Regions from separate parts of the Mesorhizobium sp. ISC25 genome, predicted to be linked through region 1. Evidence: predicted binding sites of a transcription regulator. Region 1 holds the regulator's gene; each other region holds the start of a gene.
What was found. Region 1 encodes PhoB, which activates phosphate uptake and scavenging genes when phosphate is short. Its sites were predicted from a motif close to TGTCATNNANCTGTCAT; they were not measured.
Positions count from the first base shown of each region.

Region 2: a site for PhoB is predicted at 4,396-4,412, ahead of RQ479_RS02230 (esterase-like activity of phytase family protein). Genes of this name have one in related genera too.
Region 3: a site for PhoB is predicted at 3,702-3,718, ahead of RQ479_RS23170 (inorganic phosphate transporter). Genes of this name have one in related genera too.

Region 1 is NZ_CP135441.1:5,401,499-5,411,656, reverse strand. Features, by position in the region: gene RQ479_RS26570 (sensor histidine kinase) at 1-360, shown strand, start outside; gene RQ479_RS26565 (hypothetical protein) at 500-670, shown strand; gene RQ479_RS26560 (hypothetical protein) at 784-1,110, shown strand; gene RQ479_RS26555 (YMGG-like glycine zipper-containing protein) at 1,193-1,438, shown strand; gene RQ479_RS26550 (CHASE domain-containing protein) at 1,540-3,162, opposite strand; gene RQ479_RS26545 (ATP-binding cassette domain-containing protein) at 3,292-4,086, opposite strand; gene RQ479_RS26540 (sugar ABC transporter permease) at 4,164-5,492, opposite strand; gene xylF (D-xylose ABC transporter substrate-binding protein) at 5,635-6,675, opposite strand; gene RQ479_RS26530 (ROK family protein) at 6,961-8,205, shown strand; gene phoB (phosphate regulon transcriptional regulator PhoB) at 8,215-8,904, opposite strand; gene phoU (phosphate signaling complex protein PhoU) at 8,921-9,628, opposite strand; gene pstB (phosphate ABC transporter ATP-binding protein PstB) at 9,661-10,158, opposite strand, start outside.
Region 2 is NZ_CP135441.1:434,742-444,899, reverse strand. Features, by position in the region: gene RQ479_RS02250 (ABC transporter permease) at 1-576, opposite strand, end outside; gene RQ479_RS02245 (sugar ABC transporter ATP-binding protein) at 593-2,119, opposite strand; gene RQ479_RS02240 (substrate-binding domain-containing protein) at 2,177-3,235, opposite strand; gene RQ479_RS02235 (TIM barrel protein) at 3,276-4,265, opposite strand; gene RQ479_RS02230 (esterase-like activity of phytase family protein) at 4,513-5,991, shown strand; gene RQ479_RS02225 (L,D-transpeptidase family protein) at 6,137-6,925, opposite strand; gene RQ479_RS02220 (MATE family efflux transporter) at 7,124-8,596, shown strand; gene RQ479_RS02215 (MFS transporter) at 8,606-9,793, opposite strand; gene RQ479_RS02210 (TMEM175 family protein) at 9,971-10,158, shown strand, end outside.
Region 3 is NZ_CP135441.1:4,677,823-4,687,980, forward strand. Features, by position in the region: gene RQ479_RS23155 (nuclear transport factor 2 family protein) at 1-119, opposite strand, end outside; gene RQ479_RS23160 (carbonic anhydrase) at 130-774, opposite strand; gene RQ479_RS23165 (transporter) at 940-1,965, opposite strand; gene RQ479_RS23170 (inorganic phosphate transporter) at 2,053-3,648, opposite strand; gene RQ479_RS23175 (TetR family transcriptional regulator) at 3,767-4,303, opposite strand; gene RQ479_RS23180 (efflux RND transporter periplasmic adaptor subunit) at 4,454-5,731, shown strand; gene RQ479_RS23185 (efflux RND transporter permease subunit) at 5,728-8,811, shown strand; gene RQ479_RS23190 (L,D-transpeptidase) at 8,871-9,335, opposite strand; gene RQ479_RS23195 (hypothetical protein) at 9,935-10,102, shown strand.

The DNA.
Region 1 (10,158 bases):
AGCCTGCGTTTCCGCGGCGCAAATCCATATCTCAACCCCAATGCCGCCTTGCACATCGGCTTGGCCATGCATGAGCTCGCCGTCAATTCGGTCAGCTATGGCGCACTGTCGCGCAGCGACGGTTTCGTCGAGGTGACGGCCGATCTGACGGCAGCTTCCGCTGGCGAGCCTGCGCTGTCGCTGACATGGGCCGAAGTGATCGGAGCCAACGACAATCAACGTAGCGAGAAGCGTTTTGGCAGCGTCGCGCTTGAACGCGTCGTGCCCACTTCTTTGAATGGAACGGCGACACTTGAGATCACCGGGAACCGCCTCGAATACCGCCTTGTCGTTCCTCACGGCAATTTCGAGACGGATTGAACGAACGGCGGTCGGCGCGAGAAGGCTTGCTACGCATCGCCAACCTTAACCGACTGTTCACCATAAGGTCCGATCCTGTCCGAACGTGCCGATCCACCGGACATCGATTGAGTTTGGCACAATATGAAAGGAATGGGCCTTGACGGCTGCCGACTTGAACAGACTGGAACACGCCGCTCGCGTCTCGATGAGCGGTTTTCAGGATCCCGACGCGTCCGCAGCGCCCGCGCCTCGTGCTTCGCCCCTCCGCTTCGCCGCCGTCGCGCTTATGGCCGCGATCGTCCTGACCGCCGCGTCCCAGCTGATCTGATCGAGCTCGCCAAGGTCCGCCGCCGGCTTCCGCTGCTCACGTCTGCTTGATCGCTCTGTCGTCACAGGAACTTTGAGGGATTTTGGCCGTTTCCATGGCGAGAGGTTCCCGCCATGGAGCACATTGCCGCCTTGCTGCTGGTTGTCGGCTGTTCGAATGCCATGACCGCGTGCCGTGAATTGCCGGCGCCGGTAAGCGTTTTCGAAACCACTGCCGAGTGCATGACCGCGCGCCCATTCGCGGTCATCGACCTGCAGGGCCAAGCCCAATATGTCGTCGCCAGATGCCTTGCCGTCGATCCTGCGCTCGAGGACGACTATGACAGCATCATCTGGAACGTGCGTCCCGACGGCACGCTCGATGCGTCCTTGGAGATTTCCGGGTTCGTGGTAGCATCGAACGGCGCACGCCCCGAAAAAGACTATCTTAATCAACAATGAAATCGTGCGGGCAAAGGCCGTACTTTCATGCTAAATGGCGGCTGGAGCTTATTAAAGTGAGGACAAAAGTGAGGATGACTCCATGCGGAAGATGATTATTGCCATGGTTGCCGTTGTTGCGGTCAGCGGCTGCACCACCACGGAAGAGAATGTGGGTATCGGCACTGTGGGCGGCGCACTCATAGGCGGCGCTGTCGGCGGCGGCAAGGGCGCTTTGATCGGCGCTGGCGCTGGTGCGATTGGCGGTCTGCTCGTTCGGCGCCTGCAAAATGGCTATTGCCAGTACAGAGATCGTCACGGCCGGATCTACACAGCTCGCTGCAATTAGTTTTCGAACTCCAGGCGAACAGCAAACGCGGAGGCAGGCCACCTGTCTCCGCGTTTGCCCTTTTAAGGCGCTGTCGCGACGCGACCCACGAGACGGCGTTTTCAGGCCGGCAGCGGAACCTTGATTTCGACGTTCAAGCCGTCTTCGCGAAAATCGCGCCTGATTGTGCCACGCAATTCGCGTGTGACATTGAGATCGATCAGTCTGGTGCCAAAACCGCTCTTTGCCGGTGTCTCGAGCTTCTTCTGACCGGCCTCACGCCAGTTGAGAGCCAATGTCCGGGCGCCGCCGCGGCCTTCGAACGACCAGTCGACCTTCAGCGCACCGACTGAATTGCCGGCTTCGCCATGCTTCAGCGCATTCGTCGCCAGTTCGTGAAAGACGAGGCCGAGTGCCTGCGTCGTCTTTTCGTCGAGAAGAACCTCCGGTCCCGACAACAGCCCTTCAGGAAGCTCGCTGCCGAACACCTGGCCAAGCTCGATGCGCAGCAGGTCGCCGAGATCGGCTTTCTGCCAGCGTGAGCGCGTCAACATGTCCTGGGAAGCCGCCATCGCCTGCAGCCGGGCCGAGAAAGACGTCGAGAATTCCTGGACGTCGGCGGTGTGCGATGCTGTCTGGCGCGCGATTGCCAGCACCCGCGTGATCGAGTTCTTGATGCGATGCTTCATCTCCTGCAGCATCAGGTCTTTTTCCAGCAGGCTCTTTTCGGTCGTTTCGTGAAGCAGCGAGACCGCCTCATAGGCCCGCTCCTGATAGCGGGCCACCAGCGCAATGGCGCCGGCAAGCAGCAGCCCGAACAATCCGAGCATCACCGGGATGGCGCGCGAGGAAGGTTGCGAGAAAGCACTTGTCGGCCTGAACAGGACGACCCACTGCCGGCCGGCGACGGTGATCTTGCGGGTGACCAGCAGCCTGTCGCCGAGGCTCGAAACAGGCGGCGTTTCCGACTGGAACAGCAGGTTGTCGCTGTCCACCGTGCCGTCATAGATCTCGGTGTTGACCGGCAGCAATGGTGCCCGGCTGAGCGCAGCCTGGAACAGGTCACGGGCGCGGAAGGCCGCATAAAGGAAGCCGGCAGTCGAGGATCTCGACGCGTTTACGGCGTCCGGCGCGGTTTCCACATTGAGCCGGACGAAGACGAGGAACCCGGCAAAGGTCTGCGCGGCACCCGTATCCTTGCCGAGCTGCACGAGCCCGCTGGCATGCTGCTGGTCGTCGGCCATCGCCTTTTCGATCGCCTCGCGCTGCACCGGCCCGGCAAACATGTCGTAGCCGATGCTGGATTTATTGGACGGATCCAGCGGTTCGAACAGCACGATGGGCGTACGCCACGGCAAGTTCGTGTCGGGATAGATCGGATGGCTTGCGCCGTGATCGTGCAGGATATCGCGCTCGACCGCCGCCTCGTTTCCCGTCTTCGCAAGGCGGAGGAAGCCGATGCCGCGCAGGCCAGCGAAATTATTGTCGATGTCGAGCGCGTTGAAGAAAGCCTTGAACTCGCCTTGCGAGATACCGCCATTGCGCGCGTCGAACAGCGCCCGGGTCGAACGCAGCAACGACAGGTCCAGGTCGATGCGGCTTTCGATCCGGTTAAGGGCGTCGTCTGCCGTCGCCTCGAATTTAATGCGGGCCGCCTCCTGAGTGGCAAAATAGGCAAAACCCGCCATCGTCAGGCTGATCAGCGCGACGGCGATAAAAGCGACAGTCGGAAAAAGCTTCTTCAATTGCGGATACGTCCCGTGGACGGTTCGGCATCTTTATGGGCAAGTCCCGACGCCAACACAATGGCGAGGCCAAAGCATGGTGACGGCTGGCATATTTTGGCGGCTTGTGATTAGCCGGCTAATTCTCATTCATGCGGCGATCTTCAGGGCGCCCGGCCCCGGAATGGCGCCGGGTGGGCACTTGCCGAGGATGATCATGCCGAGCACTTCGTCCTGGGTGACGTCGGTCGTGCGTGCCGTGCCGACAACCCGACCGTTCTTCATGACGCAGACACGGTCGGCAAGCTCGAACACGTCATGGATGTCGTGGCTGATCAGGAAGATGCCGATGCCGTCGGCCTTGAGCTGCCTGACCAGTTCGCCGACCTGTGCCGTCTCCTGCGGCCCGAGTGCCGCCGTCGGCTCGTCCATGATCAGGATGCGGGCGTTGAACAGGATGGCGCGGGCGATCGCAACCGACTGCCGCTGGCCCCCCGAGAGCTTTACCACCGGCTCCTTGAAGCGTTGGAAACGCGGATTAAGCCTACCCATCACCTTGCGCGCCTCAGCCTCCATGGCGACGTCGTCGAGCGTACCCCAGGCGGTCATCAACTCGCGGCCGAGAAACAGGTTGGCGGCCGCATCGACATTGTCGGCCAGCGCCAGCGTCTGGTAGATCGTCTCGATGCCGTACTTCTTGGCGTCGCGGGGGTTGGAGATCGAAGCCTCCTCGCCGTTGACGAAAATCTGGCCCGCATCGCGCTTGTAGGCGCCGGACAGGATTTTTATCAACGTCGATTTGCCGGCACCATTGTGACCGAGCAAAGCCATCACCTCGCCCTGGAAAAGGTCGACAGAGGCATCGTCGACGGCGCGAATGCCGCCGAAGGCGATGGAGATGTTGCGCATGTCGATCAGCGGCGTGGGAGCGGTCTTGTCTGCCATGCTTGTTCCTCCTCCCTATAGATCCTGCTTGAGCATGATCGTGTCTGAAAACCGGGTTCTACCTTGCGGGATCATGCTCAGACCCGTTTGCGATAGACGGTATCGAGCCACACCGCGACCACCAGCACGGCGCCGACAACGATGCTCTGCAACGGCGAATCGATGCCGAGCAAGACCATGCCGGATTGCAGCGACTGCATCAAAAGCGCGCCGAGCATGGCGCCGAGCACGGTGCCGGAGCCGCCGGCGAGCGACGTGCCGCCAATCACGGCCGCCGCGATGACCAGGAGCTCATCCAGGGTCCCCAGCGCATTGGTCGACGCGTTGAGGCGGGCCGATGCGATTGCCGCACTTATCGCGGCCAGCACGCCCATGATCATGAACACCTTCATGGTCACCCAGCGCGTGTTGATGCCGGCGAGTTCCGCCGCTTCCGGGTTGCCGCCAATGGCAAAGACATAGCGGCCGAAACGTGTGCGTTTGGTGATGAAGGTCATGACGATGCCGACTGCGACAGCGATCAGCACCGGTATGGCGATGCCATGGGCGATGAACAGCCCGCCTTCGGGGAGGGTGATGCCGTTCCGCTGGGCGTACTGGCGAACGATGCCGATCGGCCAGGGATAGGAATTGGCGATCCAGACAGCGCCGAGGATGGCGGCACAGGCGACAACACCGAGCAGGGTCTCCGCCCAGACGGGGCGCAGCGGAAATTTGAACCGCTTGCGCTGCGACCGGCCGTTGAGCAGCATGAAGGCGACGCCCACACAGGCGAGAATGCCGACGATCCAGCTTGCGGTTGCGCCGATCGAGCCACGCGGCCCGCCGCCCATGAGCTGGAAGGTGGCGTCGAGCGGCGCGACGGTGCGCCCGCTCGTCATCAACCATGCCATGCCGCGCCAGACCAGCAGGCCGCCCAGCGTCACGATGAAGGCCGGAACCTCAAGATAGGCGATGATAAAGCCCTGGAACGCGCCGATCAGGAGGCCGAGCACCAGGCCGGCGGCCAGTGCGATGACCCACAGCCAGGGGCTGCCAAGCTGAAATCCCATGACGCGGACGAGGAATTCGGCCTGCGCCACGCCCATCACCATGCCGATCACGCCTTCCACCGAACCGACGGAAAGATCGATGTTGCGCATCACGATGACCAGCACCATGCCTGTCGCCATGATCGCCACCGAGGAGGTCTGCACCGAAAGATTCCAGAGATTGCGCGGCGTCAGGAAGAGCCCGCCCGACAATATGTGGATCCCGACCCAGATGACCAGCAGCGCGCCGACCATGCCGAGCATGCGCGTGTCGAGTTCGGTTGCCTTGAGAAATCGGGCAACGATGCCGAGCTCGGATTCCCGCGCCCGGTCTGCCGTGCTGTCGACCGGCATGTTGGAAGTCGTGTTGGTCATCGTGTTTCTCCCGCCGGGTTGCCGTCTGCCGCGGATGCCGGAAGCAGCCTAGAAGTTATCCGCCGAAAGCGGAAAAACAACTCTTGTTGAAAAAACGCCGCGGCGAGCGGCCGCGGCGTTCGGACTTCTCGGAAACGTCGGCTCAGTTGCAGACTGCAACAGTGCCCGCCGCCACGCCGGCGCAGACCTCTTCTTTCTTGATCCAGCCGGCGTCGATGACGACGTTGAGGTTATCCTTGGTGATGGCGACCGGGGTCAGGAACAGCGACTTGACGGTATTGCCGCCGGGCGTGGTGAAATCCTTCACGCCGGCAATGTCGGTCATCTGCTTGCCGTCGGCCAGTTGCGAGGCGATCTCGGCGGCGTTCTTGCCAAGCTCGCGCGCGTCCTTCCATACCGACACGGTCTGTGTGCCGAGCGCGATGCGGTTCAGCGCGGCGTGGTCGCCGTCCTGGCCCGAAACCGGAACCGATCCGGCCAGCCCTTGCGCCGTCAGAGCGGCGACGACACCGCCGGCAGTGCCGTCGTTAGCGGCGACCACGGCATCGACCTTGTTGTCGTTCGCGGTCAGGAACTGTTCCATGTTTTTCTGAGCGTTGGCCGGCAGCCAGCCGTCGGTATAGGCCTCGCCGACATTCTTGATCTTGCCGCTGTCGATAGCGTCCTTCAGCACTTCCATCGAACCGGCAAACAGGAAATCGGCATTCGGATCGGCGCCCGAGCCCTTGATGAAGACGTAGTTGCCTTCCGGCTTCACCTTGAACACTTCGCGGGCCTGCATGCGGCCGACTTCCTTGTTGTCGAAGGTCAGGTAAAAGACGTCCTTGTTCTCGATCAGCCGGTCGTAGCCGACAACCGGAATACCTTCGTCCAGCGCCTTTTGCACGGCTGGCCCGATGGCCGAGGCGTCCTGCGCCAAGATGATCAGTGCGTTGGCGCCCTGCGAGATCAGGCTCTCGACGTCGGTGAGCTGCTTGCCGGGGTTGGACTGTGCGTCGGCGGAAATATACTTGTCGCCGGCGGCCTCGATGGCCGCCTTCATTGCGGCCTCGTCCGTCTTCCAGCGCTCTTCCTGGAAGTTCGACCAGGAAACGCCGATCACCTTGTCTTTAGCCTGCGCCACCGACGCCAGCGCCAGCGTCATGGCGACACCCGCCAGAATGGCGGTCGTGAATTTCTTCATCATATCCTCCCAGCGCCGCGTACGGCGTGACCAATTGGCTCAAAGACCAGCTTAGAAGCTCTAATTTTTTCGAGCCTCGAAAAAATACTGGCCCGATCTCCGGCTGCTGTCAACATCGATTCTGATGGATTTTGATGACTCTGCGAGTTTTTTCGAGCGTCGGAATAAACGATGACAGCGCCACCGGCATCTGACACTATTTGCCTGCATCCGACACTATTTGTCGGACATTACCGACGGCTTCCGGTTCATGAGCGGCCGCGGCAACCGGGAGGAAAGCAAACGATGTCGGTCGGAATCCGCCATGACGATTTGCGCCGGCGCAACCGGGCGATGGTGATCTCGGCGGTGCGCCGGGCCGGCCAGCCATCGCGTACTGAGATCGCAGCAACCACCGGCCTCAGTCATTCGACCATATCGGCGATCTCCTCCGACCTGATACGGGAAGGCATCCTCGCCGAGAGCAAGGCAAGTGAGCCCGTTTCGTTGAAACGCGGTCGTCCGCAGGTCGGCCTCGCCCTCAACCCGGAAGCGGCGGCGGTGCTGACCGTGGTTTTGTCGCTGAATTTCCTGTCGGCCGCCATTATCGACTATGCGGGACAGGTAGTCGCCGAGGAACAGCGCCGGCTGGACACGCTGACCATGCCGCGCGACGAACTGATCCGCGAATGCATGGCCATCGTCCGGCGCCGGCTCGAGGATCCAGACCTTGACGTCCGCAGTGTCGCCCGCATTGCCCTGGCGATTCAGGGCATTACCGACTCCCCTGCACGCGCCATGCTGTGGTCGCCGATCACGCCGCAGACCGATATCGCCTTTGCCGACATGCTGGAGGACGAATTCGGCATCCCGGCCACGGTGGAGAACGACTGCAATATGATGGCGGTGGCTTTGCGCTGGCGCGATCCGGATCGCTATCGCGACGACTTCATCGCCATCCTGCTTTCGCACGGCATCGGCATGGGGCTGGTGCTCAAGGGCGAGCTGTTCACCGGCACGCATTCCTCGGGCGGCGAGTTTGGCCACATGATCCATCGTCCGGGCGGCGCGCTCTGCCGTTGCGGACGACGCGGCTGCATCGAGGCCTACGCCGGCAATTACGCCATCTGGCGCAACGCCAGGCAGATGAGCGAAGACAGCGAACCCATCGCCGACGTCAGCGACGCCGACATGCGCGCACTGGCGGCCCGGGCACGCGAGAAAGATGGGCCGGAACGCGAGGCCTACCGCAAGGCCGGCGAAGCGCTGGGTTTCGGTCTCGGCTCGCTGTTCGCGCTGATCGATCCGGCGCCGGTCGCGATGGTCGGCGCCAGTGCCGCCGCCTTCGATCTGATCGAGCCGGCCTTGCGCCAGGCCATCGCCCAGACCGCCGGCGGCCAGCATTCGGGCTCGATCTCCTTCGACACCGAACCAAACGAATTGCCGCTGATCCGCGAAGGCTGTGCGATGCGGGCGTTAAGCTTCGTCGACCAGGAGATTTTCGCGCCGGGCGCGCAAATGAGGCCCCGCGTCAGAAAGAACGTAGCCTGATCCGGCGGATCAATCTTCCCTGATCGCGTAGCCGGCACCGCGGATGGTGCGGATGACATCAGGCATGCGGCCGTTGTTGACCGCTTTGCGCAGCCGGCCGACATGCACGTCGACGGTGCGTTCGTCGATATAGATCGTCTCGCCCCAGACATTATCGAGCAACTGGCTGCGCGAGAAGACGCGGCCCGGATGCCGCATCATGAACTCGAGCAACCGGAATTCGGTCGGCCCGAGCCTGATTTCGCTCTTCTTGCGATAGACCCTGTGCGATTCGCGATCGAGCACGATGTCGCCGACCTTCAGCACGCTGGACAGCACTTCCGGCTTGGCGCGCCGCAGCAGCGCCTTGACTCTCGCCATGAATTCCGGTGTCGAAAACGGTTTGACCAGATAGTCGTCGGCGCCGGTCGAAAGACCGCGCACCCGGTCGCTCTCCTCGCCGCGCGCGGTCAGCATGATGATCGGCAGCCGCTCGGTTTCGGGGCGCACCCGCAACCGGCGGCAGAGCTCGATGCCGGAAACCGCTGGTATCATCCAGTCGAGCACCAGAAGATCGGGCACATTCTCCTGCAAACGGATCTCGGCTTCGTCGCCGCGTGTCACCACCTCGACCTGGTAGCCTTCGGATTCGAGATTGTAGCGGAGCAGCACACCCAACGGCTCCTCGTCCTCCACCACCATTATGCGTGGTGCGATCATCGACTGGGCACCCCCATCATGTCACCGGCGTGGACATTGTCGTTTCGTCCTGCTTCGGACGATTGACCGGCAATTGCTCGCCGGTCAGCACATAATACGCATTTTCGGCGATGTTGGTGACATGGTCGCCGATCCGCTCCAGATTCTTGGCGCAGAACAGCAGGTGCGTGCAAGCGGTGATGTTGCGCGGATCTTCCATCATGTAGGTCAACAGCTCGCGGAACACGGACGTGTATTTGACGTCGATGCGCTCGTCGGCGGCACGCAGCTTGGCCAACCCGGCCGCATCGTCTGCAGCATATTCCTCGATGACGCCCTGCACCTGGATGAGCACCAGCTGCGCCATCGCGTCGATGGAATGCGACAGGTCGCGCGGTGTGACGTTGAGCCCGACCGCACTCACACGCTTGGCGATGTTCTTGGCAAGGTCGCCGATGCGTTCGAGGTCGCCGGCCATACGGATCGCTCCGACCACATGGCGAAGATCGTGGGCCATCGGCTGGCGTTTGGCGATCAGGGTGATGGCGCGATCGTCCAGTTCGCGTTGACGCGCATCCATGATGGCATCGTCGGAAACGACGCGTTGCGCCAGCACATTGTCGGAATTCAACAGGGCCTTGGTTGCCCCGCCGACCATCGAACCGGCGAGGTCGGCCATGTCGCGGATCAGCTTGCTGATCTGCTCGAGATCCTCGTCGAAAGAAGCGACTGTGTGTTCGCCCATGGTCCTGTCCTCATATGCATGATCGGAACGGCTCAGCCGAAGCGGCCGGTGATGTAATCCTGCGTGCGCTTCTCGCGGGGCGACGTGAAGATCTTCTCGGTCCGGTCGAACTCGACCAGTTCACCCAGATACATGAAGGCTGTCTGGCGCGACACGCGTGCCGCCTGCTGCATGTTGTGCGTAACGATGACGATCGTGTAGTCGGCTTGCAATTCGTCGATCAGTTCCTCGATCTTGGCGGTCGACAACGGGTCGAGTGCGGACGCCGGTTCGTCGAGCAGAATGACTTCCGGCTTCACGGCCACGGTGCGGGCGATGCAGAGCCGCTGCTGCTGGCCGCCGGACAGGCTCAGGCCGCTGGCGTTGAGCTTGTCCTTGACCTCGCTCCACAGCGCGGCGCGCTTCAATGCCTGTTCGACGCGGCCGTCCATCTCGGACTTGCCGAGGTTCTCGTAGAGCCTGACGCCGAAGGCGATATTCTCGTAGATCGACATCGGGAACGGCGTCGGCTTCTGGAACACCATGCCGAT
Region 2 (10,158 bases), 1.5 Mb from region 1:
CTTGAGGATGATCCAGGCAATCAGCGCGACCACGGCCACGATGATGACCGCCAACGGCAATCCGAACAGCGAGCCGTTGAAGATGGCGCGAAAGCCAGCAGGCAGGCCGAGCACCGGATTGCCGCCGGTATAGATCAGCGCCAGCGCCCGGTAGGTGCTCAGCGTGCCGAGCGTGACGATGAAAGGCTGCAGCCCGACATAGGCGACCAGCACGCCGTTGAGCAGTCCGCAGGCCAGGCCGATGGCGAAGCCGGCGGCGATGGCCAGCGGAAACGGCACGCCGGTAACCAGCATCGACGCTGAGATGACGGCCGAAAGGGCTGCCGTCGGCCCGACGGACAGGTCGATGCCGCCCGAGATGATGACCAGCGTCATGCCCAACGCCAGGCAGGCATTGATGCTCGACTGCTGCAGGATGTTGATCAGGTTACGCTCGGCAAAAAAGCCGGGGACCAGCGCCCCGAAGACGGCAAGGATCACCACCAGGCCGATCAGCGTGCCGGCGTCGCGCACGGAAAACCGGTGCAGGAAATCTGCCCTCGGGCGCGCTGCTGTGTGTTGGGTTATATCGGTCATCCGCTGGTCCTGTCCGTTATGCACCGGCCCGATGGCCTTGCGCCTTGCCGGCCTCAATCTCCGTTTGGGGTATGGCGTGCGCGGCGATCGCCTGTTCGCTGAGACTTGCGCGGCCCAGTTCGGCGGCGACCGTGCCGTCGCGCATCACCAGAACGCGGTCGGCGAGCCGGATCACCTCGGGGAGTTCGGACGACACGAAGATTACCGAATGGCCTTCGGCGGCGAGTTCCTCGATCAGGTGGTAGATCTCCGCCTTGGCGCCGACATCGATGCCGCGCGTCGGCTCGTCGAACAGAAGGATCCGCGTTCCAGCCGCCAGCCAGCGGCCGATGATCGCTTTCTGCTGGTTGCCGCCGCTGAACAGCCGGATCGGCCGATCGAGCAGGAACGGCCTGAGATTGACGCGTTTCATCTTCTCGGCTGCCACGCGCCTCAGCCGGCGATGGTCGATGAGGATGCGCGGCGCGAACACGCCCATCGAGGCCAGCGCCATGTTGCTGGAGATCGAGCGCAACGGCACGATGCCTTCGCGCTTGCGCTCCTCCGGCACCAGGCCGATGCCGGCCGAAATCGCGTCGCGCGGACTGGAAAGCTTTACCGCCTTGCCGTCGATCTCTATCGCGCCTGATGAGGCCCGGTCGGCACCGGCGAGCAGCCGCAGCAGTTCGGTGCGGCCAGACCCGACCAGGCCGGCAATGCCCAGCACCTCGCCGCGATGCAGCTCGAACGAGACGTCACGGACCTTGGTCGCCGAGGCGAGGCCGCGCACGCTTAGCCTGATCTCGGCGGAAGCATGCGAGCGGTGTTGTTCCTGGGCAAGCTCGCGGCCGACCATCATCGAAACGACGGATTTTTCCGAGACCTGTGCGAGATCGACGGACCCGACCACGGCGCCGTCGCGCATGATGGTGGCGCGCTGGCAGATGCCGAACACCTCGTCCAGCTTGTGCGAGACATAGACGACGGCGACACCGTCGCGCGCCAGACCGGCAATCACCTCGGCCAGTCGTTCGAACTCGCTCGGCGTCAGGCTCGACGTCGGCTCGTCCATCGCCACGATTCTGGCGCGGTCGAGCAGCGCCCGGCCGATCTCGACGATCTGCCGCTGCGCCACCTTCAGGCTGCCGAGCGGGGCTGCCGGATCGATGGTCGGGTCGATGGCGGCGAGGGCTTCCGCAGCACGGCGTTCCTGCTCGCGCCGTGCGACGAAGACGCCGCCGCGCGTCAGCGGATGGCCGAGAAACATGTTCTGGGCGACGCTGAGGCGCGGCACCTGCTGTAATTCCTGATGGATCATCGCGACGCCGGCGGCGCGCGCCGCGACCGGGTTGTTCAACGTCACCGGTTTGCCGTCGATGAAAACGCTTCCCGCTGTCGGCCGGTAGACGCCTGACAGTATGCGCAGCAGCGTCGACTTGCCGGCGCCGTTTTCGCCAAGCAGGCCATGGATTTCGCCGGCGCCGACCGAAAAGGACACATCGCTCAGCGCCCGCACGGCCGGAAACACCTTGGAAATGCCCTCGAATTGCAGCCGCGCTGACATTGCTTCAGTTCTCCAGGCAAGGGTGCCGACCCAAGGCCGGCACCCGCCGCCCCTGCTCTATTGGCCCGCTGCCGCGTCTTCGAGCAGCGCCTTGCGCGCGGAATCGCCGCCGCCGGAGTAACGGTCGGCATTGTCCTTGGTGATCAGCGCCTGCGGCGTGGCGACGACGCGCGGCAGTTTCTGCCCGGCCACCAGCCGCAGCGCCGATTCCAGCGCCACCTCGCCGGTCAGCACCGGGAACGAGTCGACGGTACCGGTCAGCTCGCCGGCGCGGATCGAGGCATAAGCGTCGGAAATCCCGTCGGTGCCGAAGACGGCCACCTTGTCTTGCAGACCGGCTGCCTTGACCGCCTCGACGATGCCCAGCGCCATGCCGTCATTGTTGGCATAGAAACCGATCAGGTCGGGATGCTGCTGCAGGATGTTGGTGGCCGCGTCGTAGGAGGTCTGACGATCCCAGTTGCCGGGGACGCTGGCGACGACCTCGAACTTGCCGGCTTCGGTGATGGTGGTCTTGAAGCCGTCGGTGCGCTGGACGGCGGCATAGACGCCGGCTTGGCCTTCGACGATGGCGACCTTGCCGCCATCCGGCCGGTTCTTGATGAACCATTTGGCGACGCGCACGCCATTGTCGCGCTGGACATTGCCGACATAGTACTCGGCCTGCGGGATGACCGCGTCATTGACGTTGACCACCGGCACGTTGGCGGCCTTGGCCTGTTCCATGATCGGCTGCAAATTGGAGTCGGTCTGCGGCGAAACGAGCAGCACGTTGTAGCCTTGCGTGACCAGGCCTTCGGCGATGGTGAGCTGGCCGAGCTGGTCGCCCTCGCTCTGCGCCGCCTGGTAGACCACGGGTACACCGATACGGTCGCCGAACGACTTGTAGCCCTCACCCAGAGAGCGCCAGTATTCGTTGGTCAGCGTCTTGGAGACCGCACCCGCCTTGGTGCCCTCGGGCAGCTTGGGGAAGGCGCCGAATTTGGCCTCGAGCTGCGACCAGTCGATGCGATCCTTCTCGGTGTCGGAATTGAGCGGCGCGAGCTCCGCGGAAAATGCCGAACCGATGGACAGCGCCATCAGGCCAGCGGCAGCGGTGGCAAGTAGAAATTTCATGGTCTTTCCTCCCTTGTTGAAAACGGTGATGGCCGCTGCGTCAGCTGTCCGGCCCGAGCATGGCTTCCTGGATTATGGCCTGCGACGCGACCGCGTCCTGACGGTCGACGGCAGTGGACAGGCGGTTGTCCTTTTCCAGCCGATCGACGACGCGCAGCATGCGCTTGACGGTGGCGATGTTGACTTCGCATTCGTGGACCGGGTCGAGCCCGGTCATATCCGGAAACGTGTCGAAGTAGATTGCCCCGGCATAGCCGTCGCGGCGGATCTGCCTGAGCAGCTCGATCGTCTGCAGCGTGTGCACGGCGCCGACCATCAAGCCGTCGTCGCGCTTGGCGTAGCCGTCGTTGAGGTGCACGCCGAGCAGCTTGCTGTGCCGTGCCACGAGGGCGGCGGCGAAAGCCGGCTGCTCGTCGGCATAGAGCACATGGGCGAAATCGAGCGTCACGCCGAGATTGGGCAGGCCGATCTCGCGGATCGCCAGCAACGTCGTCGCCGCATCGGGCATCAGACTGTAGGAGCGCGGCTCGTTGGGTTTGTATTCAAGGCTGATCTGGCAGTCCGGATCATGCGCCGCAACTTCACGGATACCATCGATTTCGTGTTGCCAGAGCGTTGCGTAGTCAGCCTGGAAGGCGTAGTCGAAGCCATCCTGCCCCAACCACAATGTCATCAGACTGGCGCCGGCCTCGCGCGCGGCGTCGATGCCGGCCTTGGTCAGGTCGATAGCCTCGCGGCGAACGGAAGGATCCGGGTTGGTGAAGGCGCCGAGCTTGAAGGCCGGGTTGGAGTAGTAGCGCATGGCGAAGCCATTGATCGAAAGCCCGAAATCGCCGAGTTTGCGGGCCATTTCCGCAGGCTTTTCGTCGACATGGTCGGGAAAGTTGAGGTCGAGATCGGTCAACTCCGCAACCTTCGCCGCACGTGCCGCCATTTGCAGCATGGACGGTTTGCCGACAAGATCGGGCCACTCGGCCTGTGGCCGCGAGGCAAAGGAATTGAGGCGGGTGGCGAAACGATAGGCAGTCATCGAGGACCTTTCATTGTCGTAACTTTACATAAGTATGATTATTTGTAAAGTTGTTAATTGCTCGCTCGGCGACGACGAAATCGCCATGCCCAGGCCAGTTGCGACCACGGGGGACAAGCAAGCGCCGCACTGTCACGCAAGTATCATGTTCGCGTCCTAGATCGCTTCTCCGAAGGCTTTCGCGGCATCCTTGATGCGACGCGGCGCTTTTTCAGGGCCCGGCAGCTTTGTCACAAAGAGGATTTCCATGAAAAACCTGCACCGAAACGCGTCCCTCGCCGTCGCGCTGGCGATGTTCACCGCCTTGACCCCGGCCTCGGCTGAAAACGCCGCGACCGTCGGCGGCATCAGCTTCGTCAACAAGGGCCTGGTCGGTGTCGGCCGCATCCCGGCCAGCCAGAAGGACAAGTTCGGCGAGACGTTTGGCTCCGGCTCGGGCATGGCGATCGACGCTGCCGGCTGGACGCATGGCGCCGATGGCTATAAGGGCTCGCTGTGGCTGCTGCCGGATCGCGGCTACAATGTCGTCGGCACCACCGATTACCGTCCGCGCCTCAACACGATCGTTCTCGAGTTCGTCCCGATCGCGCCGGGTGCGGCACCGGCCACCGGCCAGGAACAGTCGGGCCTCAAGGCAACCCTAGCCGACACCATGCTTTTGACCGACGACAAGGGCGCCGACGCAACCGGCCTCGATCCGCTCAACGGCGTGCGCGCCGCGACCGACGACATGCCGATCCTGCCCGAAGCCAACGGCAAGCTTGCGCTCGACAACGAAGCGATCGCGCGGCTGCCCGACGGCACGATGTTCATCTCGGACGAATACGGTCCGAACATCTACCGCTTCTCCGCCGATGGGCGTCTGACGTCGGCAACGCAGCCGTCGGCGGCGCTTGTCCCGATGCGTCACGGGTCGCCAAACTTTGCTTCCAACAATCCGGGACCTGGCGCGGCAGACCCAGATCCGAAGGATCCCGAAACCGGCCGCCAGAACAACCAGGGCCTCGAAGGCATGGCATTGACGCCCGACGGCAAGTTCCTGATCGCGGTGCTGCAGTCGGCACCCAGACAAGATGGCGGCGATTCCGCTTCGACGCGCCAGAACACGCGCGCGCTGGTCTACGATGCCTCGGATCCCGGCCAGCTCAAGCTCGCGCATGAATATGTCGTACCGCTGCCGGTGTTCACCGATGCCAAGGGCAAAACCAAGATCGCCGCGCAGAGCGAAATCGTGGCGCTGTCGGACAAGACCTTCCTGATGCTGGCGCGCGACAGCGGCAACGGCCAGGGGGTGAAGGGCGACACCTCGCTCCATCGCGAGATCAGCGTCGTCGATGTGTCGGCGGCAACCGACATCGCCGGCACCGAGTTCGACAAGGACAAGCCGGTTGCGCCCAAAGGTGAGCTCGATCCCTCGGTGACGCCGGCCAAGCTGACGCCGTTCATCGACATCAACGACAAGAGCGAGCTCGGCCGCTTCGGGCTGCACAATGGCGCGCCCAACGACCGCAACAACCTCTCAGAGAAGTGGGAGGCGATGTCGGTGGTGAGCGTCCTCGATCCGAAGCTGCCCGACGACTATTTCCTGTTCGTCGCCAATGACAACGACTTCCTCACGCAGGACGGCTTCCAGGTCGGCGCGCCCTACAAGGCCGAGGGTGGCGCCGATGTCGACACGATGTTCCTGGTCTATCAGGTCACGCTTCCCGGCCTCGCCGGGAAGTAGCGGCACCCATACAGGCGGACGCGCCGAACGCGTCCGCCTGAGCTGGCGCGATTGAACGGTCGGGCCCTTCAGTTGCGGCTCGCCCGCGCAGGGATGGTGTCCTAGGCGTCGCAAAACCTGCGACTGACGATCCCGACGAAGGCACTTACCTCAACATCTCCGCGTCCTTTGGCACGCCCGCATCGATTGGCTCGGCCGTCCTGTTCGACACGGCGGCGATCTTCCCGGCGGCAGACAGGTTCGGGCGCACGAAGACCGGCGCGACGCCGTCGACGCGGCTGTAGAGGTCGATAATGTCCTGATTCATAAAGCGCACACAGCCGGATGAAGCGTTCTTCCCAATGGAATCCCACTCCGGTGTGCCGTGCAGCCGGTACATCGTGTCCTTGCCGTCGCGGAAGAGATACAGCGCGCGGGCGCCTAGCGGGCTGTGCGGGCCGGGCGGCATGCCGTCCTTGTATTTCGCCAGTTCCGGCCGGCGTTGGATCATTTCCGGCGGCGGCGTCCAGACCGGCCACTTCTTCCTCGCCTGAACCACGGCGCTGCCGGTCCATCCGAAACCGGCCTTGCCGAGGCTGACGCCATAGCGAATTGCCTTGCCGCCGTCGCGCACCAGATAGAGGAAGTGCTCGGAAGTAACGACGACGATCGTGCCGGGTTTTTCGCCGGTCGGGTCGGACACGATTTGGCGCACGAATTTCGGATCGACCTTGGCTACCGGGATTGCCGGCAGTTGATAGCCCTCGTCGACGCGCGCCGCATACATGCTTGCGGCATCGCCGAAAGCCGGATCGCTTGGCGCCGCTGTCACTGGCGGCGCCGCCACGTCCGTCGTGGTGCACGCCGAAAGAGCCACGGAGGCCGCACCCAGAGCGGATGCACCAAGAAACGCGCGCCGGTTCAGGCGCTCAAAAAACAACGGAATATCGGACATGAGCCCCCCGGCTTGTCCATGAGATCCAGGAAATGCGGCCCCACGCGTCCGTGATCAATATCCGATTCCGGAAGCTTTGAGAACATGCTTAGATCAAGGCACGCCAGGCGGAATTTGCAGCGCCGCATCGACCTGTTCCGTTGAATCGGCAATCATTGCGGACCGGACTCAAGATAAGCCTTCGCCGAGTTGCCTGCCATGGACGACAAGATGCCCGCGCGCCGGCGGACCAGCGACCTCACCAGTGGACCTATTGCGCGTACATTGCTGCTGTTCGCCCTGCCGGTGCTCGGCTCCAATGTTCTGCAGTCGCTCAACGGCTCGATCAATGCCGTCTGGGTCGGTCGTTTCCTCGGCGAAGCGGCGCTGACCGCCACCTCCAACGCTAACCTCGTGCTGTTTCTCATCCTCGGCACGGTGTTCGGCATCGGCATGGCGGCGACCATCCTGGTTGCGCAATCCGTCGGCGCTCGTGACCTGCCCGAAGCCCGCCGCATCGTCGGCACCAGCGCTACCTTCTTCTTCCTCGTCTCGGTGGTGTTCGCGGTCTGCGGCTGGATCTGGGTCGATGCGATCCTCGATGCGCTCGGCACGCCGGCCGATGCTTTGCCGCTGGCGCGCTCCTATCTGCGCATCATCTTCCTGGCCGTGCCGATGATGAACCTGCTGTCCTTCGTCATGACGGTGCTGCGCGGCGCCGGCGATTCGCGCACGCCTTTCCTGTTCATGGCACTGGCCGTCGTGCTCGACGTCGTTTTGAACCCGTTGCTCATCCTCGGCATCGGCCCGTTCCCCGAACTCGGCATCGCCGGCTCGGCCACCTCGACGCTGATCGGCCAGACGGTAAGCGTGGTTGCCATCCTGATCGTGCTTTATGCGCGCAAGCACCCGCTGCGGCTGGCCGGCGCTAATCTCGCTCTGCTGCGGCCGGACCCGGCGCTGCTGCGCATCGTCGTCTTCAAGGGCGTGCCGATGGGCCTGCAGATGATCGTCGTCTCGGCAGCGGCGCTGACAGTGATGGGCATGGTCAATTCGTACGGCTCACAGGTTGCGGCTGCCTACGGCATAGCCGCACAGCTCTGGACCTATATCCAGATGCCGGCGCTCGCCATCGGCGCCGCGGTCTCGTCCATGGCGGCGCAAAATGTCGGCGCCAGGCGCTGGGACCGGATTGGACGCATCGCCACCTCCGGCGTCGGCTTCAACCTTGTGCTCACCGGCGTGCTCGTCGCGCTGCTGTTCGTATTCGATCGCGCGGTGCTCAGCCTCTTCCTCGGCAGCGACAGTGCAGCAATCGACATCGCCACTCACATCAACAAGATCGCGTCGTGGTCCTTCATCCTGTTCGGCATCACCATCGTGCTCTTCGCCACCGTGCGTGCCACCGGCGCGGTGATGCCGCCGCTGATCATCCTGGTGATCTCGGTGCTGCTGGTGCGCACCAGCTTCGCCTATTTCTTCCGAAGCGTGATCGGCGAGGAAGCGCTGTGGTGGAGCTTTCCGGCCGGCTCGATAACCTCGCTCGTGCTGGCCGCGGCCTATTATCGCTTCGGCCGTTGGCGCACCATGCACATGATCGAGAGCCGGCCGGCTGCCGGCGAACCGCCGGATACCGGCCTCGGCGTACCGCGTCAGCGCGCGCATCTTTCGCCTGAGACGCCGAACGGCTGAAAGGTCGGCTCAGCGCGCGTATTTCGCGCCGAACCCGAGCGCCACCAGGGAAAAGATGACGATCATGCCGGCAAAGGCCAGGCTCGCCACGGTCGCGCTCGCCACGGTCGACAGGATGCCGATGCCGATGACCGGCAGCGCGTTGCCGCAAAAACAGCAGATGAAGAAGGCCGAGACCACTTCGGCGCGCCGGTCCGCAGGCGCGATCTCGTTCACCACTTGCAAGCCGCCGCGATAGCCGAGCGCTGCCGCCACGCCGCACAAGGCGGTCCCGGCAATCATTATGGCCATCGAAGCGAAGACCTGTGCCGCAACAATCAGCGCGACGGTTGGGATCATCAGCGCAAGCGCCGCGAACATCGCGGCTCGGCTCGAAAATCGTGCCGTCGCTACAATGGTGACGGCCGTCACGATCGCCAATTCAAAGAACAGAGCGCCGGCTTCGGCATGATTGGTTACCTGCAGCTGCTGCGCCAAAATGCTCGGTGCAAGTGCTGCATAAAAGCCGACCAGCGCCATTGAGCCAAAGCCGGTCACCGCCGGCGCAACGAAACTTGCGCGGATATCATCGGGCACGGAAAGCCGCGGCCGCATCGAAACGTCAGCCAGTTTCCCCGGCCGCGAAACGGTTTCCTGCGTACGCCAGACCAGCAGGGTTACAGTCGCGAGCATCGCCAGGTAGACGACGAATGTCAGCCTGAGCGGCCAAGGCGCGTATTCGGCGAGCAACCCGGCCCCCAGCGCACCAAGGCCGAGGCCGAGAAAATTGGTGCTGGTGGCAATCGTCGCCGCCTGTGACTTGTCGTCGGTCGGGAGCAATTCGGCGAGCCAGGCGGTGCCGGTACCGGCGCCGACGCCAATTCCCAATCCGCTCAGAATTCGGGCGATGTCGAGCCAGGCGACATTTTCGGCGAACAGGAAAACCACCGCGCTGACGACGGCCACCGCCATTCCCGCTAATGCCATCGGACGGCGCCCGATGGCATCGGACACACGCCCTAACATCAGAAGCGCTGCCAGATTGCCGATGACATAGACGGCGTAGACCAGCGTCAAAGTGATCTGCGAGAAACCGAAGACCTGCTTGTAGATGATATAAAGCGGCGTCAGCGCCGTGCTGCCGGCGAAAAGAGCCGCGATCATGGCGGCCACGGCGGCCGCTGCGGCGCTGCCGACGAGTTCGTGATCGCGCCTCATGACTTGAGCGTGAGCTGTCATTTTTTCGACCTTTTGCTGTTCGGGATCTGAAATCCTAACGCCTTTTTCGCGTCAGCCGTTCCCCCTCCCCGACTTGCTCCTGACAAGTTTGGCAGCTTTGCCGATGGCGCTGAGCGAGATCCTCTTTTAACTTCAGCGGATTGTCAGGGGAGATTCATGGGCAAAGGACGGGTCGAGGCATTCACCGATGGCGTGGTCGCCATCATCATCACCATCATGGTGCTGGAATTGAAGGTGCCGCATGGCGAGGATTTTTCCGCGCTTGCACCACTCTGGCCGATATTCCTCAGCTATGTGCTGTCCTTCATCTATGTCGGCATCTACTGGAACAATTTGCACAACAT
Region 3 (10,158 bases), 720 kb from region 1:
CGGTCGGCGACGAGCAGTGCCGAATACCAGCGGTCGATGATCGCGCTATCGTCGGCGCGGGCGAAATCTGCAGAGCAGAGCAGTGCTGCCGTCGCGAACGCGATCGGAATTCGCACCATGCCCAGCCTCCTACTCCGTGTCGGGCCGCTCGAAATCGCCGGTGTCCTTGTTCATCACCCAAAGCTCGCCGGTCGAAATATCGAACCAGGCACCGTGCAGCGACAGTCGCCCCTTGCCTTCGAGGATCGAGACACAAGGGAAGGTGCGCAGATTGGCGATGGAATAGCGGATCGAGATGCGCTCCAGGGCCGTCTGGCGCTCGGTTGCGGTCATGAAGGTGCTCGACGATACGGTCTCGGCCGCCGGCGCGATCAGGCTCATCCATTTGCCGATGAAATCACCCGGCGACAACGGCGCGGCCGTGGTGTCGAGTGCTGCGCGGATGCCGCCGCAGCGGCCGTGACCCATCACCACGATGTTCTTGACCTTGAGGCTCTGCACGGCAAATTCGAGCGCCGCCGATGTCGAGTGGAACTGATCGTCGGGCGCATAGGGCGGCACCAGATTGCCGACATTGCGCAGCACGAACAACTCGCCCGGCCCGGCATCGAAGATCGCTTCGGGCGCGGCGCGGGAATCGCAGCAGGCGACGATCATCGTTTCCGGTGCCTGGCCCTCCCGCGCCAGCGCGCGATAACGCCCGCTTTCGGTGAGATACCGACCGCTCATGAAGTTGCGGTAGCCGGTGAGAAGATGCTCGGGAAGGTGGGGCATGGGCAGCGGTGGGAGCCTTTCCGGGTTAAGGCACGGTTCAATCCCGAAAGGCTCTAGCGCATCGGCCCGAAAATCGGAACCGATTTTCGGAAGGCGGGATGGCGTGGTTTCGACGTGCCAGCCCGTACTTTGACAAAGGCGAACGAACGCCGCCCTTAGTCGGCCTCAGAACCGCAGATTGGCGCCGGCGCGCAGCAGAAGCCAGTAGAACAGGCCGGTCGCGCCAACCGCCAGCAGCATCGCCAGGAAGAAGCCGCTGGGGCTCTCGGCAAATGGCAGTCCGCCTGTATTCATGCCGAAAATGCCGACGATCAGCGTGCCCGGCAAAAGCAGCGCGCTCATCACTGCCAGCGCCTTGAGGCTGCGGTTCGATTCGTCGGCAAGCTCGGCCGCAAGCTCCTCCTGCAGCAGCCTTGCACGGTCGTTGATCATGACGACCTCGCGGTCGAGCCGTTCAAGGCGCGCAGCAAGCCGGCGCAGAACTTCATGTGCGCCGGCGGAAAGGTTCCAGGCGGAACGGTCTTCATCCTGGAAAAGCGCTGCCAGGGCCGAGATCGGCCGATGCAGGGATACGGCAAGGCGGCGCACATCCTTCAGCTGCCGTCTTTCGTCGGCAAGCCGCTCGGTCACGAGATGATCCTCGACTGCATCCAGCCGCTTCGTCGCCGCGGCGAGCCGCAGGCTGGTGGTCTTGCAAAAAGCCATGACCAGCGTTTCGAACAGCTCGAATGCCGTGGCTGGCCGCAGCCCCGCGGCAAGGGCAGTGTGCACTTCCTCCACCGCCGCCAGCGGATGCCGGCGGCCGGTGACCAGCAGCCGCTCCGAGACCGCAAAATGCAATCTGCCGATGGTCGTCGACTGATGGGCGATCTCGCCATGCAGATCGGCCGAAATGCCGTGGACGACGCCATTCTCATGCGCCAGCACCAGGCTGTCCTCATGTCCTTCGAGGATTGCATGAGCCGACGCCGGCAGCGCGCAGGCATGGCTGACCCAGGAATGGGCGCGCCGGTCGACAAGGTCGACATGCAGCCAGACCCAGCCGTCCGCTGAGGCCAGCTCGGCCTCTATGTCTCGGGGCGCCAGCGGTTCGGGAGCTTTGCCGGGAGCGGCACGATAGGCCCAGACCAGCCCGGGAGCATGATGCTGATCGTCTGCGGCAAGCAATGTCAGATGCGATGCGTCATTCATGGCCGCCGCCGAAACAATGCACGTTGAGGTGATCCGGGCGGCGCCGGGGCCGGCGCCGCGACATTCTGGTCAAACCCTGTCCCCCGCTCAGAACACCTGGCGGAAGATGACGAACAACACGAAGGCCAGACAGATGGAGACCGGAAGGGTCAGTATCCAGGCCATCAGCATGTTGCGCACCGTCGACCATTGCAGGCCCGAACCGTTCGCCGCCATGGTGCCGGCAACGCCCGAGGACAGCACATGGGTGGTCGAGACCGGCAGACCGAGATAGTCGGCCGATGCGATCGTCGCCATGGCGACAAGCTCGGCGGACGCGCCCTGGCCGTAGGTCAGATGGCTTTTGCCGATCTTCTCGCCGACGGTGACGACGATGCGTTTCCAGCCGACCGTGGTGCCGAGGCCGAGCGCCAGCGCGATGGCGACCTTGACCCAGAGCGGGATGAACTTCGTCGCGTTGTCGACCGCCTTGTGATAGGTCGTCACCGCCTTCAGGTCGTCCGCCTGCATCGGCAGCAGCTTCTTCTTGTCGATCAGCTTCAGCGCTTCACCGATAAGATAGATGTTGTTGCGGGCGTTGCTGACCAGATTTGTCGGCAGCTTTTCCACGGACGGATAGGGCGACAACATGGCGCTGGTGTCGTGGATGAAGCTCTGCAGGGCAGGCGTCGTCTCGTCCTTCCAGGTCTTGGTACGGACGGCGTCGCCGACCGCGGTCGCCGCGTCGGTCACGGCGACGCCGGGCTTGACGTATTTGCCGAGCACGGTTTCCACTTGGGTCGCCGCCGATTTGTAGGCTTCGAGATAGTTGATATCGGGCGTGCGGTTCAGCGCGAAGGCGGTCGGCACCACACCGATAAGGATGAGCATGATGAGGCCCATGCCTTTTTGCCCGTCATTGGAGCCGTGGGCAAAGCTGACGCCGGTGCAGGTGAAGATAAGCAGCGCCCGGATCCACAGCGGCGGTGGGGCGCTCGACTTCGGCGCCTCGTAGAGCTCGCGGTTTCTGACCAGCAGCTTCATCGCCAGAAGCAGCAGCGCGGCCAGGCAGAACCCGACCAGCGGCGAGATCAGAAGCGACAGGCCGACATTGGACGCCTGCGACCAGTCGATGCCGCTGGTAATCGAGCCGGCTGGCGCGGTGAACTGGTTGGCGAGGCCGACGCCGATGATCGAGCCGATCAGCGTGTGCGAGCTCGAGGCCGGCAGGCCGAGATACCAGGTTCCGAGGTTCCACAGGATCGCGGCGACCAGCAGCGCGAAGACCATGGCCAGCCCCGAGCTCGATCCGACCTGAAGGATCAATTCGACCGGCAGCAGTGAAATGATGCCGAAGGCGACCGCTCCGCTGGCGGTGAGCACGCCCAGAAAGTTGAAGAAGCCGGACCACATCACCGCAAGCTCGGCCGGCATGGAATGCGTGTAGATCACCGTTGCCACCGCATTGGCGGTGTCGTGAAAACCGTTGACGAATTCGAAGCCGAGCGCGATCAGCAGCGCCAGGCCAAGCAGGATCCACGGCACCGCGACGGTACTGGTCAGGTCCTGGCCGAGCGCGTAGCCGACATAGGCAAGGCCGCCCAGAATGATGACGGCGAAAAACCATTTGCCGGTGCCGTTGGGCCGGTCGAGCGGATGCTCCGGCCTTGGAATTCCTGCCTCGCTTGAAACAATATCGACCATTCCCCACTCCTCTTGCATTGCAGCAAAGAATGGGAGGACGCTAGGTCCGCACAATGAAGCCTGTGTGACGGCGGGGCGCTTTGAAACGGAGCCGAGCCTGCTGGACGGGGTTCCTGACCTATTCCGCGATCTCCAGCAGGGTCGATATCAGCAGCCGGCGCTCTTCGGCGGAGAGTATGTCCGAACCGAACAGGTTCATGCTGCGAAGTCCTTCGATTGCGAGATAACAGACCAGCAGCGCCCTAAGGTTTGGAGTCTCCTCCTTTAGCCGTGCGAACACCTGCCGCCTGAACGATTTTATCGGTGTCAGGAAATCGGGATCCTCGGCAATCGCCGAAAATATCCAGGACGCCGACGGCTTCGTTGCCTCGGCATGCTCGGCCGAAAGCCTGATATAGGCCGCAAGCGGGCTCTCGCCGCTGACGCCATTGGTGCGGGCGGCCTCAAGCGCCTGTTGGAACGCGCTGAGGTAATCCTCCACCAGCGCTTGCATCAATTTCGCCTTGGTCGGGAAATTGTAGAGAAGACCACCCTTCGACACGCCGGCACGGCTGGCGACCGCATCCAGCGATAGGCTGCCAGGACCCGTCTCGCGCGCCACGGCGGCGGCGGCGGCGAGGATCTTCTCGCGCGAATTTGCTCTGCGGGCCTTCATCAATCGTTCCCCATTCATTAGCTTAGGCGGAATTGACAAGACCGTCCAGACGGTACAGTAAGATCGCCGTCATTTGAAATTGGGACCAGTCACAGGTATGTGTTCCGGTCGTCCGACCGTTATGCTGGGCCATGGCCGAGGGGACTGTTCGTGATCAAGCGCTTCATCATCGCCTTCATTCTGCTCGTGCTGGTGTGCGGCGGCATCGTCGGCTTCAACCTGTTCCGCGACAATGCAATCAAACAGTTCTTCGCCACCATGAAGCCGCCGGCCGCGACCGTGTCGACGGTCATTGTCAAACCTATGTCCTGGACGCCCGGCATCGAGGCGATCGGCACTGTCAGTGCCGTACGCGGTGTCGACCTCACGGTCGAAACTGCCGGCATCGTCAAGGACATCCTGTTCCATGCCAATCAGAAGGTCGCCGCCAACGCCGTGCTGCTGCAGCTCGACGATGCCGTCGAGCGAGCCGATCTCGTTGCGTCGAAGGCGCAAGCCACATCCGACCAGACGACGCTGATGCGCGCTCTCGAGCTGCAGAAGCGCGGGGTCGGCACCGACGCTACGCTCGACACGGCGCAGGCAGCAGCATCGGTCTCCGCCGCGCAGGTAAACAAGCTGCAAGCGGTGCTCGACCAAAAGCAGTTGACGGCCCCCTTCAAGGGTACCGTCGGTATTCCGAAAATCGACCTTGGGCAGTATCTCACACCCGGCACCGCTGTGGTGACCTTGCAGGACATGGATACGATGCGTGTCGATTTCACCGTGCCGGAGCAGCAGCTTCCGCAGCTGAAGATCGGACAGACGGTGCGGCTGGGCGTCGGCGGCGGCGACATGCCGTTCGCCGGTAGCATCCGCGGTATCGATCCGAAGATCGACCCGACGAGCCGGCTGGTGACGGTGAGGGCGGAGGTTGGCAATCCCGAAGGCAAGCTGACGCCCGGCCAGTTCGTCCAGGTGCGCGTCCAACTGCCCGAGGAGAACGACGTGCTGGCGCTGCCGCAGACGGCGCTGACTTCCAGCCTGTACGGCGACTTCGTCTTCGTGGTGCGCACGGCCAAATCCGCCGAAGCCAACGGCGCGGCTCCCGAGGCAAAGCCGGAAGAAAAGCCGGCTGCAGATGCTGCCAAACCCGCAACCGAAGCACCTGCGGCAAAACCCGAAGAAAAGCCGGCCGCTACCCCAGCCAAACCGGCAGCGGAAGACAAGCCGGCAGCGGATGAACAGAAACCGCAGCTCGTGCTCGCCCAGGTGTTCGTCAAGCCAGGCCGCCGCAACGCCGGCCTGGTCGAGATCCTGGAGGGCATCGCGCCCGGCGACGAAGTCGTTACCGCCGGCCAGAATCGGCTTTCCAACGGCATGTCCGTTGCCGTCGACAACACGATCGATCCGAGCAAGCCGGGGAATCAGCAGGCAGCCCAGCAATGAGCTTTTCCGACCTCTTCATCCGCCGCCCGGTCCTTTCGACCGTGCTTGCCTGCATGATCCTGCTTCTGGGTTTTCAGGGCATCTTCAACCTTTCGATCCGGCAATATCCAGAGGTTGAAGAAACGGCCATCACGATCACCACTGCCTATCCCGGCGCCAGCGCCGACCTGATCCAGGGGTTCATTTCCGCGCCGATCGCGCGTGCTGTCGCTTCGACCGAAAACATCGATTATGTGACGTCCGCGAGCCGGCCGTCATCCAGCACCGTGACAGTGCAGATGAAACTCGGCTCCGACCCCGACGTCGCGCTGAACGAAGTCTTGTCGAAGGTTCAGAGCGTTCGCGGCGATCTGCCGGACGAAACCAAAGACCCGGTGATCGTCAAGGGCACCGGCCAGCAGTTCGCGATGATGTACATCTCGATGCAGAACCCGAAAATGACGCCGGAACAGCTCACCGAATATATCGAGCGCGTCGTGCGGCCGCGTATCTCGACGGTCGAAGGTGTTGCCGACGTGCAGATTTTCGGCGCCGCCGAATATTCGATGCGTGTCTGGATCGACCCGATCAAACTGGCAGCGCGCGGCGTGACGGCGGCGGAAGTGCTGACCGCCATCAACGAATCGAATTTCCTCTCCGCGCCCGGCGATACCGAAAACGAATATGTGGCTTCCTCGATCACGGTTCGCTCGACCCTGCAGACGCCGGAGGCTTTCGCTGCCCTTCCGCTCCGCTCGAAAGACGGCAATGTGGTGAGACTGCGCGACGTTGCCCGCGTCGAACTCGCCGCGGCGAACACTGACACCAGGGTCACCTTCAACGGCAAGCCCGGCATCTTTCTCGCCATCTTTCCGACGCCGGCCGCCAATCCACTGACCACCGCGGCGGCGATCCACAAGATTGTGCCGACCATCCAGGAGACGCTGCCGCTGGGCATGACGATGGAGATCGTCTACGACTCAACCGAGCAGATCAGCGCGTCGATCGAGGAGGTGTTCAAGACCATCGGCGAGGCGGTCGCCATCGTCATCGTCGTCATCCTGCTCTTCCTCGGCTCGTTCCGCTCGGTGCTGATGCCGATCGTGACCATTCCGCTGTCGCTGATCGGCGTCTGTTTCCTGCTGTTTTCTTTGGGTTATTCGATCAACCTTTTATCGTTGCTGGCCATGGTGCTGGCGATCGGACTGGTTGTTGACGATGCTATCGTGGTGGTGGAAAACATCCACCGCCACATGGAGGAAGACGGCTTGTCGCCGATGCAGGCGGCCTTCAACGGCATGCGGGAGATCTCGTCCGCCGTCGTCGCCATGACGATAACCCTGGCCGCGGTGTTCGCGCCGCTGGCCTTCACCGGCGGTCTGACAGGCGCACTGTTTCGCGAATTCGCGGTGACGCTTGCCGGCTCGGTGGTGCTTTCGGGTGTCGTCGCCCTCACCATCACGCCGATGATGTCGGCACGTATCCTGAGGTCCGGCTCGCACAGCCGCTTCCAGCGCATTGTCGACAATACGTTCGGGCGCGTCGAACACGTCTATGAGCGGCTGGTCACCGGTTCGTTGAACTATCGCCCGGTGACGCTGATGATCGTCCTCGCGCTGGTCGCCACCACCGGTTTCATGTTCACCAAGACCTCGAGCGAACTGGCGCCGGAAGAAGACCAGGGCTTCTTGCTGTCTATTGTGAACGCGCCGCGCTATGCGACGTCGGACTACACCGAGACCTATGTGAACCAGATTCTCGGGCTGGTGAATGATATCCCCGAAACCAGGGCGCGGTTCTCCGCCGTCGCGTTCCAAGGCCCGACGAACAGCGCTTTCGTCGGCTTTGCGTTCAAGGACTGGGCCGAGCGCGCGCGCAGCTCGAAGGAACTTCAGGAAGACATCACTGCCCGCCTTGCCAAGGTGGCAGGCGTCGAGGCTTTCGTCTTCGCGCCGCCGACGCTGCCCGGCTCCGGCGGCGGCCTGCCAATCACAATGGTGGTGCGCTCGACCGGCGAGGCCTCCCAGGTGTACGAGGCGGCCGAGAACATCAAGAACAAGGCGCAGGCCTCCGGTCGCTTCCTCGCCGTGCAGAATTCGATGTCCTACGACGCGCCGGAAGTGACGGTGACGATCGACCGCGATCGCGCCGCCGCGCTCAACCTGCCGATCGCCGACATCGGCCGGACGCTGACCCTGTTGGTCGGTGGCGCCGAGGTGGCGCAATTCGACCGCGAATCCAACAGCTACGACATCATCCCGCAGGTACCGCAGCAATTCCGCGACAATCCCGAAAAGCTGGGGGAGTATTTCGTGCGCAGCGTGTCGGGCGAGATGGTGCCGCTCTCAGCGGTGGTGAAGATCTCGACCAACGCGTCGCCGGCCGCCATCGAGCAGTTCAACCAGTTGAACTCCGCCACGATTTCCGCTCTGCCATTGCCCACCGTCACCACCGGTGACGGGCTGAAGACCATCGAGGACATCGCCAGGGAAAGTCTGCCCGACACGTTCTTCATCGACTATACCGGCCAGTCGAGGCAGGAGAAGCAACAGGGCTACACGATCATCATCGCCTTCGCGGCGGCTGTGCTCGTCATCTACCTGGTGCTGGCGGCGCAGTTCGAAAGCTTCCGCGATCCGTTGATCATTATGATGGCGGTGCCGCTCTCGATCTTCGGCGCGATCGTGCCGCTTAATATCGGGCTCGGCACGCTCAACATCTATACCCAGGTCGGCTTGATCACGCTGATCGGCCTGATCACCAAGCACGGCATCCTTCTGGTCGAGTTCGCCAACCAGCAGCGTGAAATGCACGGCATGCGGCGGCGCGATGCGATCATCGCGTCCGCCAAGGTGCGGCTGCGGCCGATCCTGATGACGACGGCGGCGATGGCGCTCGGCGTGGTGCCGCTGATCATCTCCAGCGGCGCGGGTGCCGCGGCACGCTATTCGATGGGCCTGGTGATCTTCACCGGCATCCTGGTCGGAACCATGTTCACGCTGTTCGTGGTGCCGATGTTCTACACCTTTATCGCCAGCAAGGACCTGCCGCATCACGCCGAAAAGCCGGATCCGAAGCTGATGCCGGTAATGCCAGATTAGATTCCGCTAATAAAGAAGGCCGGATCTCCGGCCTTTTTGAGAGCGACGAGAGGCATCGCTCATTTGACGATGACGATGCTGGTGTTGGCCGGGCCGAAGACCTCGACGAGCTGGTAGAAATCGGCGGCGTTGTCCGGATGCAGACGCACGCAGCCATGCGAGGCCGGCTGGCCGAGGCGCTTGATGGCGCTTGTCGCATGTACGGCGTAGCCGCCGCTGAAGAACACCGAATGCGGCATCGGGGCGTTGTCGTATTTCTTCGAATACCACATTTCATGCATGCGGGTCGGCTTGAACGAACCGGTCGGCGTGACGTGCGTCCTGTCGCCGGTCGAGACCTTCCAGGCGAATGTCGGCCGGCCGTCGACCAGGATTTCCATGGTCTGCTGTGACAGTGACACACGCGCGACGATCTTGTTGGCGGCGGCGCGGGCTGCGCCGTTGCCGGCACTGACAAGCAAGGCAGTACCGGTGATGACGGCGGCGGCGATGTTGATGAGCTTGGCGGAAATGGCAGTGCACATGATGTCCCCCTTATTCTGCCGGTCGGGGCCGGCTCAATTCGATGACCGGCTTATCGGGGCGTCATGTTTCAAGTCGATTTCGCTAGGTGCTCGTTTGTGTTTCGATTCTGTTTCCCCTGGTTAACAGAAAGAGTCCGGCCAATCGGCCCTCCGTTGCGTGACGTCGTCAGGAATATGTTGTGTTTGCGTGAGGAGGATCGGCCAAACCGCGGCACGAATCCGCGATTGCCTTTCGTTTGAGAGGAATTCAACTGACTCCGAAACCGAGCTGCAACAAAGCGCGACCTCGGCGGCATGATCCGGATACAGCGCACGGGCAAAGTTGACCTAACGAAAACAGCGGGCAACGAACGATCGGAAGCCAACACTGTTTTCGCTACGGTCTGGATTGTCTGGACAGTTTCCAGCCTGCGCGTCGACCGGCTCAAGCCCCTCTGGCGGGGGCGGCTTAGGGCCGTTGAGGATGCGCGGCGCCTCCGGCAACTTGCAGCCGAGAGGACCGAAGGCCCGCGCCGCAACGGGGGGCTCCGCTGGCGGCGCGGGCGCTTCGGGGGTTCCCCTGAAGTGCCCGCAAATTCCAATTTTGAGGAACGAACAGGATGAAAACGAAATTCGCCGCTTCCGTGCTTTCCGCCCTGCTCTACGTGCAGGGCCTGCTCGGCATTGCCGGCCTCGCCACCGTGCTGCTGAAGGAACGCGCCCATGCCGGCGAGGTCAGCACGAACAGTGATATGCCGTCCGGCCCGTCGCTTCTCGCGGTGCGCTGAGGAAAGAGCATCGGACCCCAAGAGTGGAAAACCGGTTTTGGGAAAATCAGATGCTC